4 regions of the Erythrobacter neustonensis genome follow, and region 4 is predicted to be linked to each of the others. Evidence: predicted binding sites of a transcription regulator. Region 4 holds the regulator's gene; each other region holds the start of a gene.
The links. Region 4 encodes LexA, which represses DNA repair genes until DNA is damaged. Its sites were predicted from a motif close to GTTCCNCNCTTGTTCT; they were not measured.

Region 1 (3,640 bases), 220 kb from region 4:
CCGGCCTCGATCGCGGCTGGTGGGCGGACGATTTCCGCATCACGTCCGAAGACTTGCCGGGTGAACAGATCAACGCCGATCAGCGCCGTTACAAGGTGCCCGTTCCGGCCGAGGGCGAACGGGTAATCCGCGTCACCTACGAAACGCGTTACTGAAGGGCGCAGGAGCGATGCGCTCTGTCTGGCTGTGCGGGGCTGCAGGTCTTGCCGGTGTGCTCGCCGCACCGCTGCTTGCACGCGAAGTGGTCGATGCCGCCGCGCCGTCCGATCTTGCGGTGACGATCTACCGCGATGCCGACCGCGGGCCGGACGAAAAGCTCGACCGCGATGATCCGCGCGGGCTGGCGATGATTTCCGAAACCCGCCGCGTGACGCTGCCTGCGGGCGAATCGACGATCCGCTTCGAAGGCGTCGCCGAAGGCATGATCGGCGTGTCCGCGATCGTCACCGGCCTGCCGGGCGGCACGATCGAGAAGAACCGCAACGCTGCGCTGCTCTCCCCCGCAGCGCTGGTCGACGGCACGCTGGGCAACCGGGTGACGATCACGCGGATGAACCCTGCCACCGGCAAACAGGTCAGCGAAGACGCGGTGGTGCGCACGCGGGCGGATGGCGGGGTGGTGCTCCAGACCGGGCAGGGCTTCGAGGCGGTGCGGTGTTCGGGCCTGCCCGAAACGCTCGGATTTGACCGCGTGCCTGCCGGGTTGTCCGCGCAGCCGGTGTTCTCGGTCGACACGCGCAGTGATACCGGCGGCACCTATGACGTGACTCTCACCTATCTTGCTTGGGGTTTCGACTGGGAGGCCAATTACGTCGGCACCATGACCGGCCGCCAGTCGGGCGACGAGTTCGAGATGGGATTGCTGAGCTGGCTGACGCTGGTCAACGACAACGGGCAGAGCTTCGATGATGCACGGCTCCAGATCGTTGCCGGACGCCTGAATGTCGACAGCGATTACGAAGATCTCGCCGATCCCCCGGCCGCGGAAGGGCTCTATCTCACCTGTTATCCGCTGGGCAGCACCAGCAGCGGTCCGCTCCCCGAAATCGTGCCCCCGCCGCCGATGTTCGCCCCGCCGCCCCCTCCACCACCGCCTCCGCCGATGGCGATGGCAGAGATGATCGTCGTCACCGGATCGCGGCTGAGCGCGCGAGACAGCGCCGTGGTCACCGCGAGCGAGGAAGACCTCGGCGATCTCAAGCTGTTCCGCGTTCCGGGCCGGATCGATGTGTCGGCCAAGGCGATGAAGCAGGTCGCGTTTCTCGACAAGGATGCGGTCAAGGCGCGGCTGCTCTACCGGGCCGGGTGCGATTCCAGCAACCGGATCTATCCAGACAGCGATACGCCCGATGCCGCGGACGTGCTGCTGCTGACGAAGAACGAGGACAAGAAGGGGCTGGGCATCGCGTTGCCGCAGGGCAGGCTCGCCTTGTTCGAGCCCGGGCCGCGCGGCGATCTGCTCGCCGCCGAAACGGACTTGCGCGATTACGCGCGCGGTCAGGATGTCGAACTTGCACTGGGGCAGAGCAATCAGGTCTTTGCGCTGTGCGGCGCGATCGGCGACCCGCCGGACGACGCACGCGGCTGGACGAAGATGCAGGCGCACCTCACCAACGCCAATCCGCATCCCGTGAAATTGCGGCTGAATCTGGCCTATGGCGGAGATCAGGACATCCGCTTTCCACGGCACGCGGTCGCGCTGAAGAACGGCTATCAGACGGTCGAGGTGACGGTGCCAGCCAACGCCACAAGGGTGTACGACTGGAAGTTGCGCGACGCGGCCGGCGACTAGGCGCAGGGTAGGGACCGGGACGCAGCTGTCCCCGTAAAAAATCTTTCGTTCCCTACTTGTTCCATGAGAACAAAAGCGATACATAGCATGCCATGGGCAGCGGAAAACTCGCGCTGGCCCCTAGGCAAGCGAAGGAGCGCGTGCGATGGCTACCCAATTGAAATTGGTGGATGAGGACAAGAAAGCCGTGGACCGTCAAAAGGCTCTGGAAGCCGCTCTGGCACAGATCGATCGCGCGTTCGGCAAGGGCTCGGCGATGAAGCTCGGCTCGAAGGAGACGATGCAGGTCGAATCGATTTCGACCGGATCGCTGGGTCTGGATATTGCGCTGGGCATCGGCGGTCTGCCGCGCGGCCGCGTGATCGAAGTCTACGGCCCTGAAAGCTCGGGCAAGACCACGCTGGCGCTGCATGTCATCGCCGAAGCGCAAAAATCGGGCGGCACCGCCGCCTTCGTCGATGCCGAACACGCGCTCGATCCGGTCTACGCCAGAAAGCTGGGCGTCGATATCGACGAACTGATCGTCTCGCAGCCCGACACCGGTGAGCAGGCGCTCGAAATCGTCGACACGCTGGTGCGCTCGAACGCGATCGATGTGCTGGTGGTCGATTCGGTCGCGGCGCTGGTGCCGCGCGCCGAAATCGAAGGCGAGATGGGCGATTCGCACGTCGGCCTTCAGGCGCGCCTGATGTCGCAGAGCTTGCGCAAGCTGACCGGCTCGATCAGCCGTTCGCGCTGCATGGTGATTTTCATCAACCAGCTGCGCATGAAGATCGGCGTGATGTACGGCAACCCGGAAACCACCACCGGTGGCAATGCGCTCAAGTTCTATGCCAGTGTCCGGCTCGACATCCGCCGCACCGGGCAGATCAAGGACCGCGACGAGATCACCGGCAACGCAACCCGCGTGAAGGTGGTCAAGAACAAGGTCGCGCCGCCGTTCAAGCAGGTCGAATTCGACATCATGTATGGCGAAGGCATCTCCAAGATCGGCGAGATCATCGACCTCGGGGTGAAGGCAGGCCTGGTGGAGAAATCAGGGAGCTGGTTCTCCTATGATTCGATCCGGATCGGGCAGGGCCGCGAAAACGCCAAGAACTACCTCAAGGAGCACCCCGATGTGTGCGATCGCCTCGAAGCGGCGATCCGCGCCCGCACCGACAAGGTCGCCGAAGAAATGATGACCGGTCCCGATGCGGATTCGGATGATTGACGCCGTGACGGCGCCCCGTCCCGCATAGGCGACTGGTCCCGCGTGTCCCGCGCGGTCTCCTTTCCCGCCGCAAGGGTGCCCGAATGTGCGCTGCGCCGGTCCTGTGTTCTTCCCCAAGGCACATGGCCGGCGTTTCGCTTTGGGCGGCAGGAAACGCGATTTTCAGGCCCGGCTTGCACTCCTTTAGAGCCATCCTGACCGGGCCCTGACCCCGGCTTGACCCCCTTCAGACCCTTGCCAGACCCCCTCGTTCAGCGCCTTTTTTCGCGCTCCATTGCGAAATCCGCGCGGTTTGCCTAACTGCACCGCCATGACCTCGACGAACGATATCCGCCGCTCCTTCCTCGACTATTTCAGTAGGCATGGCCACGCCGCCACGCCGAGCGCGCCGCTTGTTCCCTACAACGATCCCACGCTGATGTTCGTCAATGCGGGGATGGTGCCGTTCAAGAACGTCTTTACCGGGCTCGAAACCCCTGCCAGCCCGCGCGCCGCTTCGTCGCAGAAATGCGTCCGCGCCGGGGGCAAGCACAATGATCTCGACAACGTCGGCTACACCGCGCGGCACCATACCTTCTTTGAAATGCTTGGGAATTTTTCCTTCGGCGACTACTTCAAGGAAGAAGCGATCACGC
Region 2 (3,640 bases), 200 kb from region 4:
CCGCTCCGCCGACCGCCCCGAGGGCGATCGCATCGCCAAGCTGCTTGCGCGCGCCGGCATCGCCAGCCGCCGCGAGATCGAGCGCATGATCGCCGAAGGGCGCGTCGCGCTCGATGGCAAGGTGCTCGATACCCCCGCGACGATCCTCACCAACCTCAAGGGCGTGACGGTCGACGGCAATCCGGTCGCCGCCGCCGAAGCCACCCGGTTGTTTGCGTTCCACAAGCCCGCCGGCCTCATCACCGCCGAGCGCGATCCTGCCGGACGCCCGACGATCTACACCGCGCTGCGCAACGCGCTGCCCAAGGGCACGCCGCGGCTGATGCCGGTGGGACGGCTCGACCTCAACACCGAAGGCCTGCTGCTGCTGACCAATGACGGCGGGTTGAAGCGCACGCTCGAACTGCCCGCAACCAAGATCCCGCGCACCTACCGCGCGCGCGCTTTCGGCGAGGTGACGCAGGCGCAGCTCGAAGGCCTGATGGACGGGATCGAGATCGACGGCGTGCGCTACGGCTCGATCGATGCCAACCTCGAACGTTCCTCGGGTCGCAACCTGTGGATCGAGATGACGATCACCGAAGGCAAGAACCGCGAAGTGCGCAACGTGCTCGAATTCATGGGGCTGCAGGTGAACCGCCTGATCCGCATCGGATACGGCCCGTTCAACATCGGCGATCTGCCGCGCGGACAGGCGGTCGAGCTGACCGGCAAGCCGGTGGCGCATTTCCTGTCCGAGATGACGGGCGAGCCGATTCCGCGCGGCGGGGTCAAGAAGGCCGACCGGATCGCGATTGGCGCGCCGGTCAAGTCGCCGCCGCCGCGCGTGGCTGCGCCCGAACGTGACGCGTCGCCGCGCAAATCCGCAGCGCCCCGCCCTGCTCCGCGCGGTGAGGCACGCCCGGCGCCGCGAGACGATGCGCGTTCGCGCCCGCGCAAGGGCGCCGAAACGCTGACCAACGCCCCGCGCCGTGGCCCGACCAGCCGTGATGGCGGCCCGGCGCGCAAGGATCGCGTCGCCCCTAGAAAACCGCGCTCGCCCGGTGCAGGCCAGCGCAAGCGGCCCTCCCCCACCCGCGGCAAGACGCCGCCGACGAGGAACCGGTAATGCGGATCATTGCAGGCGAATGGCGCGGCCGGAAGCTTGTCGCCCCCAAGGGCGAGGCCACGCGCCCCACTGCCGACCGCGCACGCGAGACGCTGTTCGCGATGCTGACCAGCCGGCTGGGCGATTTTGCCGGATTGCAGGTGGTAGATCTGTTCGCAGGCTCGGGCGCGCTGGGCCTCGAGGCGCTGTCGCGCGGCGCGGAGCATTGTCTGTTTGTCGAGCAGGACCGCGCGGCGGTCGATGTCATCCGCGCCAATATCGCGGCGCTGGATGCCGGGCTGCGGACGCGGGTTGAAACGGGTTCGGTAATGGGCCTGCGATCGGCGACCCGGCCGCTCGACCTCATTCTGGCCGATCCGCCCTACCATTCGGGTGCGGGGGAAGTCGCGCTTGATCGCCTGCTGCGGCTCGGCTGGATCGGGCCGGAGACCTGGATCGCGCTCGAAACCGCCTTCAACGAGGATGTCGCGATCAAGGGCCTCGTCAAGGATGCGGAGCGCCGGGTCGGCAAGGGGAAGCTCCATCTCTTGCGGATGGATCCTGATACCCCCGCCGACCCGGCTGCGACCCGCTAGGGCTTAACCCTTCATCGCTTTCACGCGGGTTTCGAGTTCGACCCACGTGGCTTCGCGCTGGGGTTCGGCCATCGCGGCGAGCGTTGCCTTGTCGCCGTCGGCAATCCGCCAGAACAGCGTCTGGCGATCTTCGCTCAAGGTCCAGAAATAGGACTGGATCTCGGGCGTCCAGGTGCCGAAGGCGGTGCGCTGTTCGGCAGGCCAGGCCTCCATCTTGGCGGCCTGTTCCTCGCTCGACAGCGTCGGCGCGGCGGCCGGGGCGGTCACGGCATCGGCGGGCGTGCTTTCGACCGGCGGGGTCGCTGCGGCGGCATCGACGGGCGCAGCATCCTGCGCGGGGGCTTCGGCTGCGGGTTGCTCTGCCGTATCCACGGAGGCCTGATCCTGCGCAAAGGCCAGTGCCGGCGTCATCGCCAGAGCAGCGGCAGCGGTTGCGAGACCGAAGGTATTCAGAGACTTGTGCATGGGTAACTCCAATCAATAAGTGTCCCAAGCACGACGAACGCAAAAAGCGAATTTCCAGGCCCGGCGGTGCAATCCCCTGCTTGCCGGGCAGGATCAATATGCCCACGCGATTTCGGGACGCAATCGTGCCGAGCGCCGGATATCCCGCCACGGGCCCGACCGGGCGGGAAATGTGGCTGAAAAGCGGCGGGCCGATTCCGGCATTCGCGCTGCGACAGGCTTTATTCCGCGCCGCGCTGCTTGCCCCCCGCCCCATTGTTCCCTACCTGTTCGCCTGACACCATGAGCAACACCCTGCCCTCCCCCGCTTCGCCCGAATCGGTTCCCGCCTATGCGGCGCGCCTGAACCCGCCGCAGCGTGCCGCCGTGCTTGCGACCGAAGGGCCGGTGCTGATGCTCGCGGGTGCCGGCACGGGCAAGACCGCCGCGCTGACATCGCGGCTGGCGCACCTTGTCGCCACGGGCCGCGCCTACCCTTCGCAGATCCTGTGCGTTACCTTCACCAACAAGGCCGCGCGCGAGATGCGCGAACGTGTTGCGCATCATCTGGGCCCGCAGGCCGAGGGACTGCCTTGGCTGGGCACCTTCCACTCGATCTGCGCCAAGATGCTGCGCCGCCATGCCGAATTGGTCGGCCTGCAGCACAATTACACCATCATCGACACCGACGATCAGCTGCGCCTGCTCAAGCAGCTCATCGCAGAGGCCGAACTGGACGAGAAACGCTGGCCCGCGCGCCAGCTGGCCGGCTTGATCGACCGCTGGAAGAACCGCGGCCTGCTCCCGTCCGATCTCGATGCGACCGAGAACGAGGCTTACGCCAATGGCAAGGGCACCGCGCTCTATGCCCGCTATCAGGAACGCCTGCGGCAATTGAACGCCTGCGATTTCGGCGACCTGATGCTGCACATGGTCACGATCCTCAAGACGCACCGCGACATCCTGACCGACTATCAGCGCCGGTTCCGCTATATCATGGTGGATGAATATCAGGACACCAATGCGGTCCAGTATCTCTGGCTGCGGCTGCTGGCGCAGGGTCACAAGAACATCTGCGTGGTCGGCGACGATGACCAGTCGATCTATTCCTGGCGCGGGGCCGAGGTTGCCAACATCCTGCGGTTCGAGAAGGATTTCCCGGGCGCCGAAGTGATCCGGCTCGAACAGAATTACCGCTCCACCCCGCATATCCTTGGCGCGGCATCGGGCCTGATCGCCGAAAACTCGCAGCGCCACGACAAGACGCTGTGGACCGAGGTCAATGGCGGCGACAAGGTCAAGGTCATCGGCGTGTGGGACGCGCCCGAGGAAGCGCGCCGCGTGGGCGAGGCGATCGAGCGGCTCGAACGCGAAGGCGCAGCGCTCGATCAGGTCGCCATCCTCGTGCGCGCGCAATACCAGACGCGCGAATTCGAAGACCGCTTCATCCAGATCGGTATCAATTACCGGATCATCGGCGGTTTCCGCTTTTACGAGCGCGCCGAAATCCGCG
Region 3 (3,640 bases), 640 kb from region 4:
GATATCGAGCCGCTTGAACCCGATCCGCCCCAGCGCCGCCTCGGTCTCGCCCTTGACCTTGAGATAGCGGTTGCGGGCATAGGGATCGGCCCCCGCGGCGCTGACCACCACCATGTTGGCAACGCCGGCGCGGTGCGCGGCTGCCGCCGAGGACAGCACCAGTTCCTGATCGACCGCGCGGAACGCCGCTTCGTCGCGCCCTGCCTTTTTCCAGGTGGTGCCCAGCGCACAGATCAGCGCGGCGGGGCGGACGGCATCGAGCACTTCGCCCCACTGTTCGGGGGGCGCCACGAACATCTCCATCCGCGCACCGGGCGGCAAGGCCGCTTCGCGCCGGGCGATGCCCAGCACGCGCACGGTGTCGACCAGACTGGCGCTTTCGATCACGCGCCGCCCGACCAATCCGGTCGCGCCGACCAGCGCGATCCGCGTCGGACCGTGTCCGGGGGCACTATACATTGATCAGGCCTTCGGGCTGCGTTCCGTTGATGCGGCCCACCGCCTGCATCGCGAAACGATCGCTCATCCCCGCAATGAAATCGGCGATGGCGCGGGCGCGCGCAGGGTTTTCCTGCGGCAACCGTGCCTGCCAGTCGGCGGGCATCAGCGCCGCGTCCCCGGCGAACGCTTCATAAAGCTGCGTTACCACGCCGCGCGCCCTTTCAGCGGCGGCAATCTGTTCGGGGTGGTAATAGAGCCGCTCGTACATGAAGGCCTTCAGCCTGCGTTCCTGCACCGCCATCGCGGGCGAGAACCCTGCCAACTGCCGCCCCGCCGCGCGCACTTCGGCGACCGATCCGCAGTCCCTTGCCGACTGCGCGGTATGCGCGATCACATCATTCACCATCAATCCGATCTGATCACGTATCATCTCGCGCAGCAGACGCTCCCGCGGCGCGTGGGGAAAGCGTTTTTCGACGCTCCGCCACTGGTCTGCGAGGAAATCCAGCGTCAGCAAGTCGTCAAGGCAAAGGAAGCCTGCGCGCAGGCCATCGTCGATATCGTGATTGTCGTATGCGATATCGTCGGCAACCGCCGCCACTTGTGCTTCGAGCGAGGGCCAGGTCAGGAGATCGAGCGGAAAGGCCGCGTCCAGTTCTGCCAGCGCCCAGCCGGGCGCTGCGACCGGCCCATTGTGCTTGGCCAGCCCTTCGAGCAGATCCCAGGTCAGGTTCAGCCCGTCATGTTCGGGATAGGGGCATTCGATCCGCATTACCGTGCGCAGCGCCTGCGCGTTGTGATCGAACCCGCCATGCGCCGCGAGCGCCTCGGACAGCGCATCCTCGCCCGCATGGCCGAACGGCGGATGACCCAGATCATGCGCGAGGCACAGCGCCTCGGTCAGATCCTCGTCAAGCCGGAGCGCACGCGCAATCACGCGGCCGATCTGCGCGACTTCCAGGCTATGGGTCAGACGGGTGCGGTAATGGTCGCCGTCGGGCGCGATGAAGACCTGCGTCTTCGATTTCAGCCGGCGGAAGCTCATCGAATGGACGATCCGGTCACGGTCGCGCTGGAACGGGCTGCGCGGGCCGCGCTGTTCGCCCACATCGCGGCGCGCAAATTCGCGGCGGGGGTTGGCAGCAGGATCGGCGGCATAGGGGGCGCGGGTCATCACGCGGTCGCTTACGGGCAAGCCCGCGCCCGCTCAACCGGAACGGGACGAGAACAGCATGAAAATACCGGAAATTCAGGATATTGCGCGCAACGAAATCGGGGAAACTTGCGCATCATCGCAGATATGGGGCCGCTCTCCGGTGATTGGGGGGGAGGAGAACGACCCCACGGGTCTGCGGTGCGACCCGAAGACCCGGATGATGCCAATGCGTTTCCACGGCAAAATCCTGAGGTGGCCCTAGCGAGAGTGTTAACAAGTTGCACCCCATGCAACCAACAATAGCGCCGAAGCGCCCTCCGCCATCGACCAGCCGAGTTTTATCCCCCGTCCTGCGATGAGAGGATCCAGTCGACCGCAGCATCGCAGTGGATTCGTGTGCTGTCGAAGATTGGCAGGACATTGGCATCGACATCGACGACGAGGTCGAGTTCGGTGCAGGCCAAAACGATCGCCTGCGCGCCGTCCTGCGCCATGTTGGTGATGATCGTCTTCAAGCTGCGCTCGGCCTCGCGCGTGACCTTGCCCACCATCAGCTCGCGGTAGATGATCCGGTCGAGCTGTTCGACATAATCGAGATCGGGCGGCAACAGATCGACCCCGTGCGCCACCAGCCGCTTGCGATAGAAGCTTTCGGTCATCACGTTGCGCGTGCCCAGCAATGCAGCATTGGTGGTGCCCGCGCGCGCCATCGCCAGACCGACACAATCGGCGATATGCAGGATCGGGATGTTCACCGCGCCCGCGACCTCGTCATACAGGCGGTGCATCGAATTGGCGCCGATCAGCAAGCCTTGCGCCCCCGCCCCTTCGAGCCGTTTGGCGCTGTCGATCAGCACGCCGGCCGCACGCTGCCAGTCGGCATCGGCGGTGAGCGCGCTGAGATGGGCGAAATCGAGGCTTTCGATCAGCAAGGGTGCGCTGGTCATTCGGGTAGTGCGCCTTTGCACAAGGCGGTTGATCCGGTCGTAATAGGTCGCGGTCGACACCCAGCTCATGCCGCCGATGATCCCGAGTTTACGCAATGCGGCTGCCCTTTCCTTTAGAATACGCCCCTGCGCGCCCCGTCTAGGGCGCACATGCGGCGCGCGTCCAGACCGGGCGGCGTTGCGGTTGGGGTTATCGCGCGGCCGCGCGCGGCTTTGCGGACGAGGCGTGCTCGGCAAGCCACAGCTCGAGATCGCGGAGCGTCGCCTGCGGCGCTTCTTCCTGCGGCAGATGGCCGATCCGCGGATAGACGACCAGACGGCTGTCGGGCAGCGTCTTCGCCAGCCAGCGCCCCGCTTCGACCGGGATGATACGGTCTTCCTCGCCCCACAGGATCAGGGTGGGCACCGTCAGCCCGGCGATCGCAGCGGCAGGGATCGGATCATAGGGCATCGCAAAACGGTTGAGCGTTGCGCGGCGGTTGCCGGGATAGCGCAGAAGCTCCCAGTAACGGTCCACCGCCGCCGGGTTGGCGACCGACTTGACGCTGACCGATTGGGCCAGGCTGGTAGCGATCAGCGAGCGCGGGGTGATCTGTTCGGCAATCAAGCGGACGCCGGGAATCCGCGCGATCGTGAAGCCCAGATTGCCACTGTCCTTCTTGGGCGCGCCAGCTTCACGGCGGGGCATCGGCCCGCCGCTGCCATCGACCAGCACCAGCCCCGCGACGCGGTCCGGATGCGCGATTGCATAGGCGAGCGCGTGCTTGCCGCCCATCGAATTGCCTCCGACCACGAAGTTCGAAAGCCCCAGCCTGTCCGCTACCGCGTCGATATCGGCGACGTAGTTCGCGGTCGAGTAATCCTCTGCCGGATCGGGGCCGGTCAATCCGTGTCCGACCTGATCGAACCGGATCACGCGATACTTTCGCGCCAACGCTGCACTCCACGGGTCCCAGGTGTGCAGATCGGCGTTCGAACCATGCAGCAGGATGATCGCGGGCGCATCGCGCGGCCCCTCGTCGCGCAGATGCACCGTCACCCCGCCGCCGATAGCGACGAATTGCGACGGCGGCGCGCCGTATTTGGCGCGCATCCG
Region 4 (3,640 bases):
TGTTGCTCTGGCCCGAAAGCGCGATTGGCCCAAGTTTCCAGATGAGCTTCTCCGCCGTGATCGCGATCATCGCCTTGTCGAACAGCGCACCGGTGCGCGCCTTCCTTGCGCCGCGCGAGGAGGCATGGTGGCGGGCGACCCTCCGCAAGATCGTGATGCTGTTCGTGACGGGGATCGTGATCGAACTCGCGCTGATGCCGATCGTGATGTTCCATTTTCACCGGGCGGGAATGTATGGCGCATTGGCCAATGTCGTTGCGATCCCGCTGGTTACGTTCGTCGCGATGCCGATGATCGCGCTCGCGCTGGTGGCCGACCTTGTCGGCGCGGGCGCGCCGTTCTGGTGGGTGGTGGAACGATCGCTCGCTCTGCTGCTGACAATTGCGCATTTCACTGCCGGCCAGTCGGGCTCGGTGCGTCTGATGCCGCAGATCAGCGGGATTGCGGTAGGGCTTTTTGCCGTGGGGGGCTTGTGGCTTGCGCTGTGGCGCGGCCGGGTGCGCCTTGCCGGACTGGTTCCGGTGGGGTTGGCGAGCGTGATGGCCGCGGCGACCCCGATCCCCGATCTGTTGATTTCGGGCGATGGCCAGCAGGTGGGCATCACCATGACCGACCCAGACGGCGCGCGGCGTCTGGTATCGCTGCGAGATAGCCGTTCGAGCTATACCCGCGACAATCTGCTGGAACTCGCCGGGATCGCCGCCGAGCCCGTGCCGCTGGCTGAGTGGCCGGGGGCACGCTGTTCTTCGGCATGGTGCGCGCTCACCATGACGCGGGGCGGGAAAACGTGGCACCTGCTGCTCGGCCGCGGGCGATCGCAGGTCGAGGAGCGCGCGCTGGCGGCAGCCTGCGCGAGGGCCGACATTGTCGTCTCCGAACGCTTCCTTCCGCGCTCGTGCCGGCCGCGGTGGCTTAAGGCGGATCGCCGCATGCTCGAGCGGTCCGGCGGGCTTTCAATCAATCTTGCCGAGGCTAAGATTGTCAGCGTTGCCGACCGGCAGGGCGAGCATGGTTGGTGGCGGCTACCCGAAGCACGGGTTGGGAAATTCGGTGCCGAAACCGAAAACGGGGCAAAGCCGCCGCAGACTGCGTTCGAAAGTGCCCGAACCGGGGTCTAGAGGGGCGCTAGGCGCACCCCTGGAACCATCAAGGCGGGGCCTGAAACGCACGACTTTTAAACGCAACGCGTTCCAACAATCACGAATTTGGGGTGGGTTGGAGCCGAAGTCTAAGACCAGACATCGCGCGAAAAACGCGTTTCACGCTGCTGCAAATCCCGCTCCGGCTCCCAATGCGTCAGTGGTAACGGCGCAGCAGACCTGCAAGCTTGCCTTGCACTTCGACCTCTTCAGGCCGGTAGAACTGCGGATCATAGGCAGCGTTCGCCGGATCGAGCCGCACCTGCCCATCTTCCTTGCGCAGATACTTGAGCGTCGCTTCCTCGCCCCGAACCAGCGCCACGACGATTTCGCCGTCGCGGGCGGTGTTGGTGCGGCGCACCAGCGCAAAATCGCCATCGAAGATTCCGGCTTCGACCATCGAATCGCCCGAAACCTCAAGCGCATAATGTTCACCCGGGCCGAGCAGCGCGGCGGGCACCGGCAAGGTCGACTGGCCTTCCAGCGCTTCGATCGGCGCGCCGGCGGCGATCCTTCCGTGCAGCGGCAATTCGATCACGTCATTGGCGGCCGAAGGCGCGCGCGCAGGCGCGGCGGGCATCGCGACCACGTTGCCGGACGCAGCGGACGTGGCAGCGCGTGCAGGGGTTGCGTCGCCGGGTTCGCGGATCACCTCAAGCGCGCGTGCGCGGTTCGGCAGGCGGCGCAGGAAGCCGCGTTCCTCGAGCGCGGAGATCAGCCGGTGAACGCCCGATTTGCTCTTGAGATCGAGCGCGTCCTTCATCTCTTCGAAGCTTGGCGAAACGCCGGTTTCTTCGAGGCGTTGCTGAATGAAGACGATCAGCTCGCGCTGTTTTGCGGTCAGCATTGGTCCATTCTCCTGTGGTCGCACCACGGCACGGCGCGCCCTGCGCGCCAGTCCATCACCTGCATGCGCCAAGAGGCACCCATCGGGAGTGCGTTGCCAGCACGTTCCGTTCCGCCTTTATGGTGAACGAACAAAGAACAAGTAGGCAACCCGCAGAATCGTGTCAAGCGCCGCAACCCGCCAATCCGCGCAATTCAGCCATTTCGGAGATTGAACACGCGCACTGCCTCTCCTGCCGGCAGCGCCGGGCTGTGCGCGGGGCGATCGATCAGGCAATCTGCTGCGGCAAGCGCGGTGAGAGCGGAGGAATCCTGCGATCCGGCCAGGCACACCTCGCCATCCGCTTCGACCGCGCGCAGGAATTCACGGCGGGGGCCAACCGCGGGCAGATCGTCGCGTGTGCGCAGTTTCTGCGTGCGCGCAAACGGGTCATGCTCGCCGGCGGCTGCGCGCAGCAATGGCAGCGCAAACAGGAAGGCGGTGACGAAGCTCGACACCGGATTGCCGGGCAGGCCAAGGATCACGCAATCGCCCCGGGTTGCCACCAGCAGCGGCTTTCCGGGTTTGATCGCGATCTTCCAGAAGGCGATTTCGGCGCCCCATTCGGTGAGCGCAGGCTTGATCAGATCGTGATCGCCCACCGAGGCACCGCCCGACGTGATCACGATATCCGCGTCCTCGGCCCGGGCAAGCGCGTCTGCCAGGGCGGCCTGCGTGTCGGGCACGGGGCCGATGCGGTTCACCTCGCAATCAAGCGGGGCGAGCATCGCGGCAATCATCGCCCCGTTGCTTGCCGGGATCTGGTGCGGCAGGCAGGCGGCGGGGTCCGCGCTCAATTCATCGCCGCTGTCAATCACCACCACCCGCGCGCGGCGGGTGACGGCAAGCGTGCCGTGCCCTGCCGCAAGCGCCAGCGCGAGCCGGGCTGCCGTAATCCGCGTGCCGCGTGTCAACAGCACATCCTCGGCGTGAAAATCGAGCCCGCGCGGGCGGATATGCCGACCGGGCGGGGGCGGCGGGGCGGCGGTGATCGCGCCATTGTCGTCGCGTGCATCCTCCTGAAGCAGCACGCGGTCGGCCCCCGGCGGCACCATCGCACCCGTCGAGATGCGCACGCATTCGCCGTCAGTCAGGACGCCGGAATAGGGCAGGCCCGCGCGCGATTCGCCCACCAGCCGCCACGCCTGGGCATCGCCGCTCAGCGCGTAGCCATCCATCGCCGACAGATCGGCGGGTGGCTGTGTGCGCAGGGCAATGACATCTTCGGCGAGCACGCGGCCCAGCGCGGCCTCGGTGGCGATCCGCTCGCTCGAAAGCTGCGGGGCGAGCGCGAGCAGCCGTGCCTGCGCTTCCTCGAGCCCGAGCGGCGCGGTCATGCCGGGGCGTTCCAGTCGCCCGACTTGCCGCCCGACTTGGCGATCAGCCGGACGCCCTCGATCACCATGCCCTTGTCGATCGCCTTGGCCATGTCATAGATCGTGAGCAATGCGATAGAAGTCGCTGTCATCGCTTCCATTTCCACGCCCGTCTTGCCGTGAAGCGAAGCCGTGGCGGTGACCCGGATCGCATCGTCTTCGTAAGCGAAATCGACCGTGACCGCATCGAGCGCGAGCGGGTGACACAGGGGGATGAGATCGCCGGTGCGCTTGGCCGC

Region 1: recA (recombinase RecA) is a predicted target of LexA. The motif match lies at 1,840-1,855, and genes of this name have one in related genera.
Region 2: A9D12_RS13485 (ATP-dependent helicase) is a predicted target of LexA. The motif match lies at 2,406-2,421, and genes of this name have one in related genera.
Region 3: A9D12_RS09485 (deoxyguanosinetriphosphate triphosphohydrolase) is a predicted target of LexA. The motif match lies at 1,655-1,670, and genes of this name have one in related genera.

What each region holds. Positions count from the first base shown of each region.
Region 1 is NZ_CP016033.1:2,913,966-2,917,605, reverse strand. Features, by position in the region: gene A9D12_RS13555 (DUF4139 domain-containing protein) at 1-155, shown strand, start outside; gene A9D12_RS13550 (DUF4139 domain-containing protein) at 170-1,792, shown strand; gene recA (recombinase RecA) at 1,938-3,005, shown strand; gene alaS (alanine--tRNA ligase) at 3,316-3,640, shown strand, end outside.
Region 2 is NZ_CP016033.1:2,896,153-2,899,792, forward strand. Features, by position in the region: gene A9D12_RS15160 (pseudouridine synthase) at 1-1,108, shown strand, start outside; gene rsmD (16S rRNA (guanine(966)-N(2))-methyltransferase RsmD) at 1,108-1,683, shown strand; gene A9D12_RS13475 (hypothetical protein) at 1,687-2,148, opposite strand; gene A9D12_RS13485 (ATP-dependent helicase) at 2,431-3,640, shown strand, end outside.
Region 3 is NZ_CP016033.1:2,058,524-2,062,163, reverse strand. Features, by position in the region: gene A9D12_RS09490 (NAD(P)H-binding protein) at 1-459, opposite strand, end outside; gene A9D12_RS09485 (deoxyguanosinetriphosphate triphosphohydrolase) at 452-1,615, opposite strand; gene A9D12_RS09480 (aspartate/glutamate racemase family protein) at 1,936-2,640, opposite strand; gene A9D12_RS09475 (alpha/beta fold hydrolase) at 2,735-3,640, opposite strand, start outside.
Region 4 is NZ_CP016033.1:2,695,855-2,699,494, reverse strand. Features, by position in the region: gene A9D12_RS12545 (ComEC/Rec2 family competence protein) at 1-1,118, shown strand, start outside; gene lexA (transcriptional repressor LexA) at 1,297-1,986, opposite strand; gene A9D12_RS12535 (molybdopterin molybdotransferase MoeA) at 2,181-3,362, opposite strand; gene moaC (cyclic pyranopterin monophosphate synthase MoaC) at 3,359-3,640, opposite strand, start outside.